2 regions of the Streptomyces sp. NPDC020422 genome follow, and region 2 is predicted to be linked to the other one. Evidence: predicted binding sites of a transcription regulator. Region 2 holds the regulator's gene; the other holds the start of a gene.
What was found. Region 2 encodes HrcA, which represses chaperone genes, less so after heat shock. Its sites were predicted from a motif close to TTNGCACTCNGNNNNNCNGAGTGCNAA; they were not measured.
Positions count from the first base shown of each region.

Region 1 (4,206 bases), on a different contig from region 2:
CTCGGCCTCCTCGGGCACCGCCTCGTGCGGGATGCCGGGGGCGATCTTCAGGGCCGCGTGCGGGGCCTTGCGGGCCGCGTCCACCGCCCAGGACAGCGGCGGCGAGTACGCCTCGGGGTCGAAGATCCGGCCCCGCCCGCCGCGCCGCGCGGGGTCGACGAAGACCGCGTCGTACGGGCTGGTGTCGGTCTCGGTCACGTCCGCGCACCGCACCTCGATCAGATCGGCCAGCCCGAGTGCGGCGGCGTTGGCGCGGGCCGCCTCGGCGGTCAGCGGGTCCCGGTCGACGGCGAGCACGCTGATCCCGGCGCGGGCGAGTGCGATCGCGTCCCCGCCGATGCCGGAGCACAGGTCCGCCACGGCGCGCACGCCGAGCGCCTTGAGGCGGGCCGCCCGGTAGGCGCCGACGGTGGCCCGGGTGGACTGCTCGACGCCGTTGGGCGTGAAGTACATCCGGTACGCGTCCTCGGCGCCGAACTTCGCCACCGCGCGCTGCCGGAGCCGGGCCTGGCCGAGCGCGGCCGAGACCAGTTCGGCGGGGTGGTCGCGGCGCAGCCGGGAGGCGACCGCCAGCTCCTGGGCGGGGTCGTAGTCGCGCAGGGCGGCGAGCAGGGCCTGCCCCTCGGGGGCGAGCAGGGCGGTGAAGGCGGCGAGGTCGGTCACCCGTCCCATTCTGAGGGGCGCGGGGGCGGTGTGGGCCGCCCGGGGGACCGTGCGGGCGGCGCCGGTGGTGTCGGGGCCCGGGAGGGGTCCGGCGCTGACAGGATGCGGCGCCATGCAGCTAGTCAGACAAAAGGAACAAAGGCCGTCGTTCGGGTCCGGCCGCTCCGTGCGCGCGATCGGCGTCGCCCTCCTCGTCGCCGCGCTCGGCTCCGCCTGTGCGGGCCCCGGCGGCGAGGGGCGGCCCGCGCCGGCGAAGCCCGCCGCCGGACAGCAGCCCGCGCAGAACGCGGCCGGCGCGCTGAACGCGTACGTCGAACGGGTCCGGGCCGCGCGCGCCGCCCGGGTGGCCGCGGCGAAGAAGTGGGGCCTGGCCAAGCCGCCGCTCGAAGCGCCCGAGCCGCCCGCGGTGAAGCCGAGGATCACCACCCGCAAGGGCTTCGAGACCGACGGGGAGGGGCTGCCGCCGGTCTTCACCACCGTGCCGACCAAGCAGAAGGTCGTCTTCCTGACGATCGACGACGGCGCGGAGAAGGACCCGGCGCTGCTGCGGATGATGAGCGAGCTCAAGATCCCGTACAGCGCGTTCCTCAGCGACTACCTGGTCAAGGAGGACTACGGCTACTTCCGCAGGATGCGGGACTCCGGGGTCGCCCTGCACAACCACACGCTCCACCACCGCTATCTGCCCGGTCTCGACTACGACGACCAGAAGCGCGAGATCTGCGGGATGCAGGACGTCATCGAGAAGCAGTTCGGCAAGCGGCCCCCGCTCTTCCGGCCGCCCTACGGCAACTACAACGAGGACACCCTGCGGGCCGCGAAGAGCTGCGGGGTCAAGGCGGTCCCGCTGTGGGCCTCCGAGGCCTTCCCCGACCACATGGAGTGGCGCGAGTGGGACCGGGACCTGCACCCCGGCGACATCATCCTCACCCATTTCCGCGGCAAGGAGGACTGGAAGGGCACCATGCCGGACATGATCCGGCGGGTGATGAAGACGATCACGGCGAAGGGGTACGCGGTGGCCAGGCTGGAGGACTACGTATGAGCCGGGCGCGCCGGCTGACAGCCGCCCTGGCCCTGACCGGCGCGCTGTTCACCCTCCCGGCCTGCGCGTCCTCCGTCGACCCGATCGAGCGGCTCGGCCGCAAGGCCGCGGAGAAGGTCTCGCCGCACCCGGCGCGCGTGGCCCGGGCCCGCTCCGAGCCCTCGTACGGAACCACGAGCCCCGGCCGTGCGTTCTTCCGGCCGTGCCCTCCGCTCACGCCACGGGGTCGTGAATTGGCACTCCGCTTGACCGAGTGCTAATCGCGGTCATAGTCTCGGCTCTGGCACTCCCCACTGGAGAGTGCCAAACAGCGACGGGCAGGTCCGGCACCCGCGACGACGGATCCAGCTGGTCGCCACCTCAGACAGTTAACCCCGTGAGATCTCCGAAGGGGGAGGTCGGATCGTGACGACCACCAGCTCCAAGGTTGCCATCAAGCCGCTTGAGGACCGCATCGTGGTCCAGCCGCTCGACGCCGAGCAGACCACCGCCTCTGGCCTGGTCATCCCGGACACCGCGAAGGAGAAGCCCCAGGAGGGCGTCGTCCTCGCCGTGGGCCCGGGCCGCTTCGAGAACGGCGAGCGCCTGCCGCTCGACGTCCAGACCGGCGACATCGTGCTGTACAGCAAGTACGGCGGCACCGAGGTGAAGTACAACGGCGAGGAGTACCTCGTCCTCTCGGCTCGCGACGTGCTCGCGGTCATCGAGAAGTAAGTCACCAAGGCACCTGTACAGATGCTTTGAGCTGCGCCCCTGACCCCTGGCTTCCCGTGGGCGTCCAGGGGCGCAGTTTTCTTTCAACGATTTCCGAGAGGGCTGAACCGCTCCCATGGCGAAGATCCTGAAGTTCGACGAGGACGCCCGTCGCGCCCTTGAGCGCGGCGTCAACAAGCTGGCCGACACGGTGAAGGTGACGATCGGCCCCAAGGGGCGCAACGTCGTCATCGACAAGAAGTTCGGCGCCCCCACCATCACCAACGACGGTGTCACGATCGCCCGCGAGGTCGAGATCGAGGACCCGTACGAGAACCTCGGCGCCCAGCTGGTCAAGGAGGTGGCGACCAAGACCAACGACATCGCGGGTGACGGCACCACCACCGCCACCGTGCTCGCCCAGGCCCTGGTCCGCGAGGGCCTGCGCAACGTCGCCGCCGGCGCCTCCCCGGCCGCCCTGAAGAAGGGCATCGACGCCGCGGTCAAGGCCGTGTCCGAGGAGCTCCTCGCGACCGCCCGCCCGATCGACGACAAGTCCGACATCGCCGCCGTCGCCGCGCTCTCCGCGCAGGACCAGCAGGTCGGCGAGCTCATCGCCGAGGCGATGGACAAGGTCGGCAAGGACGGCGTCATCACCGTCGAGGAGTCCAACACCTTCGGCCTGGAGCTGGAGTTCACCGAGGGCATGGCCTTCGACAAGGGCTACCTCTCCCCGTACATGGTCTCCGACCAGGAGCGTATGGAGGCCGTCCTCGACGACCCGTACATCCTGATCAACCAGGGCAAGATCTCCTCCATCCAGGACCTCCTGCCGCTGCTCGAGAAGGTCATCCAGGCCGGTGGCTCCAAGCCGCTGCTGATCATCGCCGAGGACGTCGAGGGCGAGGCCCTCTCCACCCTCGTCGTCAACAAGATCCGCGGCACCTTCAACGCCGTCGCCGTCAAGGCGCCCGGCTTCGGTGACCGCCGCAAGGCGATGCTCCAGGACATGGCCACCCTCACCGGTGCCACCGTCATCTCCGAGGAGGTCGGCCTCAAGCTCGACCAGGCCGGTCTGGACGTGCTGGGCACCGCCCGCCGCGTGACCGTCACCAAGGACGACACCACGATCGTGGACGGCGCCGGCTCCTCCGAGGACGTCCTCGGCCGCGTCAACCAGATCAAGGCCGAGATCGAGTCCACGGACTCCGACTGGGACCGCGAGAAGCTCCAGGAGCGCCTCGCGAAGCTGGCCGGCGGCGTGTGCGTCATCAAGGTCGGCGCCGCCACCGAGGTGGAGCTGAAGGAGAAGAAGCACCGTCTGGAGGACGCCATCTCCGCGACCCGCGCCGCGGTCGAGGAGGGCATCGTCTCCGGTGGTGGCTCCGCGCTGGTCCACGCCGTCAAGGTCCTCGAGGGCAACCTCGACAAGACCGGCGACGAGGCCACCGGTGTCGCCGTGGTCCGCCGCGCCGCCGTCGAGCCGCTGCGCTGGATCGCCGAGAACGCCGGCCTCGAGGGCTACGTCATCACCTCGAAGGTGGCGGAGCTCGACAAGGGCCAGGGCTTCAACGCCGCGACCGGCGAGTACGGCGACCTGGTCAAGGCCGGCGTCATCGACCCGGTGAAGGTGACGCGCTCCGCCCTGGAGAACGCCGCCTCGATCGCCTCCCTGCTGCTCACGACCGAGACCCTGGTCGTCGAGAAGAAGGAAGAGGAGCCGGCGGACGCGGGCCACAGCCACGGCCACGGCCACTCGCACTGAGTCCGGTAGCCGATCGCCGAGGCCCGGTGCCCCCGTCGCG
Region 1 covers NZ_JBIRVJ010000005.1:546,096-550,301, forward strand. Annotated here, with positions in the region: gene ACH414_RS16670 (methyltransferase domain-containing protein) at 1-672, opposite strand, end outside; gene ACH414_RS16675 (polysaccharide deacetylase family protein) at 839-1,708, shown strand; gene groES (co-chaperone GroES) at 2,114-2,422, shown strand; gene groL (chaperonin GroEL) at 2,538-4,166, shown strand.
Region 1: a site for HrcA is predicted at 1,942-1,968, ahead of groES (co-chaperone GroES). Genes of this name have one in related genera too.

Region 2 (4,206 bases):
CAGCGCGCCGCACCTGTGGTGCGGGTTCAGGCGCGGAGGCCTAGGCCCGGCAAGGGGCGCCGTCCGTTGTGCCCACCCGTTCCGCCCCAGCGGAACGAATGCCCACAACGGCGGGCCGCAGGCCCACAACGGGCGCAGGCGCGGCCGGGAGGGTGGGCGCCGGCCCAGCGGAACGAATGCCCACAACGGGGGGCCGCAGGCCCACGACGGGGTGCGGGCGCGGCCGGGAGGGTGGGCGCCGGCCCAGCGGAACGAATGCCCACGGCGGGGTGCGGGCGCGGCCGGGAGGGTGGGTGCCGCCGCGGCGGCACGAATGGCCACAACGGGTGGGGCTACGGGGTCGTGACGAAGTCGATGAGTTCTTCTACTCGGCCGAGGAGTTCGGGCTCCAGGTCCTTGTAGGACGTCACCTTCGACAGGATGTGCTGCCACACCGCGCCCGTGTTCTCCGGCCAGCCCAGCGCTCGGCAGACGCCCGTCTTCCAGTCCTGGCCGTGGGGGACCGAGGGCCAGGCCGGGATGCCGACCGAGGACGGCTTCACGGCCTCCCAGACGTCGATGTACGGGTGGCCCACGATCAGGACGTCGGGAGAGGAGACCTGGGCCGCGATGCGGGACTCCTTGGAGCCGGGGACCAGGTGGTCGACCAGGATGCCGAGGCGGGCGTCCGGGGCCGGGGCGAAGTCGGCGACGATGGCCGGGAGGTCGTCGATGCCCTCCAGGTACTCGACGACGACGCCCTCGATGCGCAGGTCGTCGCCCCAGACCCGTTCCACCAGCTCCGCGTCGTGGCGGCCCTCGACGTAGATGCGGCCCGCCCGGGCCACCCGCGCCCGTGCGCCCGGGACCGCGATCGAGCCCGAGGCCGTACGGGTCGGGACGGCGGGGGCGGGGCGGGCGGGGCGGGTCAGGGTGACCGGGCGGCCGTCCAGGAGGAAGGCCCGGGGGGCCAGGGGGAAGACACGGTGCTTCCCGAAGCGGTCCTCCAGGGTCACCGTGTCCGCCTCGCAGCGGACCACCGCCCCGCAGAACCCCGTCGTGACCTCCTCGACGACCAGGTCGAGGTCGGCCGGGACCGTCGGGACCGGCGTCGACTTCTTCCAAGGGGGTGTCAGATCCGGGTTGTAGCTGCGCATTTCGGCGACGCTACGACACCTCGAAGCGGCGTGCCAGTTCATCGCGCTGGCGTCGGACGAAGTCCGCGTCGACCACCGCGCCGTGGCCCGGGACGTACACCGCGTCCTCGCCGCCCAGCGCCAGGAGGCGGTCCAGCGCCGCCGGCCAGCGGGCCGGGATCGCGTCCGGGCCCGCCTGCGGCTCGCCCGACTCCTCCACCAGGTCGCCGCAGAAGACCACCTCCGGGGTGCCGGGGACGAAGAGGGCCAGGTCGTGGCCGCTGTGGCCGGGGCCGATGTTCGCCAGCAGGACGCGGCGGGCGCCCAGGTCCAGGGTCCATTCGCCGGAGACCGTGTGGCGCGGCGCCACCAGCACCTCCGCCGCCTCCGCCGCCGCCCGCTCGTCCAGTCCCTGCCGTACCGCGTCCTCGTACAGCGCCTCCCGCTCGCGCGGCAGCAGCGTGTCCATGCCCACCGCGCCGAAGACCTCCGCCCCGGAGAACGCCGCCGTCCCGAGGACATGGTCGAAGTGGGGATGGCTCAGTGCGATATGCGTCACCCTCCGGCGGTCCGTCAGCTCCGACACCTGGGCGCGCAGCTCGGCGCCCTGGGCGAGGGTCGCCCCCGTGTCGTACAGGAGGACCGATTCCGCCCCGATCACCAGGCCCACCGTGGCGTCCCAGCCCGGCAGGCGCCGCCGTCCCACCCCCTCCGCCAGTCGCTCCCAGCCGTGGGCTTCCCAATTCGCGTCCATACCGAGACGCTATCCGCCGCGACCCCGCCGACCCCGCCTCCTTGCCAGGAGCGATGCCCGCCGCCGTACACTGGCCGGGGGATTCCTGGCACTCGGGCAGGGCGAGTGCCAAATGCGGAAGAACCGGAACCGGACCGAAGCCCGGATCGACAGCTGGAGGTGTGCGCGGTGCTCAGCGAACGCAGACTCGAGGTGCTGCGTGCCATCGTCCAGGACTACGTGGGGACGGAGGAGCCGGTCGGCTCCAAGGCGCTGACCGAGCGGCACAAGCTCGGCGTGTCGCCCGCCACCGTGCGCAACGACATGGCGGTGCTGGAGGAGGAGGGCTACATCGCCCAGCCTCACACCAGCGCCGGACGCATCCCCACCGACAAGGGCTACCGCCTCTTCGTGGACCGGCTGGCCGGCGTCAAGCCGCTGTCGACCCCCGAGCGGCGGGCGATCCACAACTTCCTCGACGGAGCCGTCGACCTCGACGACGTCGTCGGCCGCACGGTGCGGCTGCTCGCGCAGCTGACCCGGCAGGTCGCCGTCGTGCAGTACCCCTCGCTGACCCGTTCGACGGTCCGGCACGTGGAACTGCTGTCGCTGGCGCCCGCCCGGCTGATGCTGGTGCTCATCACCGACACCGGCCGGGTCGAGCAGCGTGTGATCGACTGCCCCGCCCCGTTCGGCGAGATCTCCCTGGCCGACCTGCGGGCCCGGCTCAACAGCCGGGTCGTCGGCCGCCGGTTCGCGGACGTGCCGCAGCTGGTGCAGGACCTCCCGGAGTCCTTCGAGGAGGCCGAGGACCGGGGCACGGTCTCGACCGTGCTCGCGACCCTCCTCGAGACCCTCGTGGAGGAGCAGGAGGAGCGGCTCATGATCGGCGGCACCGCCAATCTGACCCGCTTCGGACATGACTTCCCCCTGACGATCAGGCCCGTCCTGGAAGCACTCGAGGAGCAGGTCGTGCTCCTCAAGCTGCTCGGCGAGGCCAAGGAGTCGGGGATGACCGTACGCATCGGGCACGAGAACGCCCACGAGGGGCTGACGTCCACGTCGGTCGTCTCGGTCGGCTACGGTTCCGGCGGCGAGGCAGTCGCCAAACTCGGCGTGGTCGGACCGACCCGCATGGACTACCCCGGAACGATGGGAGCGGTACGCGCAGTGGCACGTTACGTCGGACAGATCCTGGCGGAGTCGTAAGTGGCCACGGACTACTACGCCGTACTCGGCGTACGCCGCGACGCGTCGCAGGACGAGATCAAGAAGGCCTTCCGCCGACTCGCCCGCGAGCTTCACCCGGACGTGAACCCGGACCCGAAGACCCAGGAGCGGTTCAAGGAGATCAACGCCGCTTACGAGGTGCTGTCGGACCCGCAGAAGAAGCAGGTCTACGACCTCGGCGGCGACCCGCTGTCCGCCTCCGGCGGCGGTGGGGCCGGCGGCGGCTTCGGCGCGGGCGGCTTCGGGAACTTCTCGGACATCATGGACGCCTTCTTCGGTACGGCGTCCCAGCGCGGCCCGCGCTCGCGCACCCGGCGCGGGCAGGACGCGATGATCCGGCTGGAGATCACGCTCGACGAGGCGACCTTCGGCACGACCAAGGACATCCAGGTCGACACGGCCGTCGTCTGCACCACCTGCTCCGGTGAGGGTGCCGCGCCCGGCACCTCCGCGCAGACCTGTGACATGTGCCGCGGCCGTGGCGAGGTCTCCCAGGTCACCCGGTCCTTCCTGGGCCAGGTCATGACCTCCCGCCCCTGCCCCCAGTGCCAGGGCTTCGGCACGGTCGTGCCGACGCCGTGTCCCGAGTGCGCCGGCGACGGCCGCGTGCGGTCCCGCCGTACGCTCACGGTCAAGATCCCGGCCGGTGTCGACAACGGCACCCGGATCCAGCTGGCCGGCGAGGGCGAGGTCGGCCCCGGCGGCGGCCCCGCCGGCGACCTGTACGTCGAGATCCACGAGACCCCGCACGAGGTCTTCCAGCGGCGCGGCGACGACCTGCACTGCACGGTCACCATCCCGATGACGGCCGCCGCGCTCGGCACGAAGGTGCAGCTGCAGACGCTCGACGGCCTGGAGGACGTCGACATCCGCCCGGGCACCCAGTCCGGCCAGTCGATCCCGCTGCACGGCCGCGGCGTCACGCACCTGCGCGGCAACGGCCGGGGCGACCTGATCGTCCACGTCGAGGTGCAGACCCCGTCCAAGCTCGACCCGGAGCAGGAGCGCCTCCTGCGCGAGCTGGCCAAGCTGCGCGGCGAGGAGCGCCCCACCGGGCAGTTCCAGCCCGGGCAGCAGGGGTTGTTCTCGCGGTTGAAGGACGCGTTCAACGGGCGCTAGGGGTTCGGC
Region 2 covers NZ_JBIRVJ010000002.1:274,505-278,710, reverse strand. Annotated here, with positions in the region: gene ACH414_RS05355 (DUF3097 domain-containing protein) at 333-1,136, opposite strand; gene ACH414_RS05350 (MBL fold metallo-hydrolase) at 1,147-1,869, opposite strand; gene hrcA (heat-inducible transcriptional repressor HrcA) at 2,038-3,057, shown strand; gene dnaJ (molecular chaperone DnaJ) at 3,058-4,197, shown strand.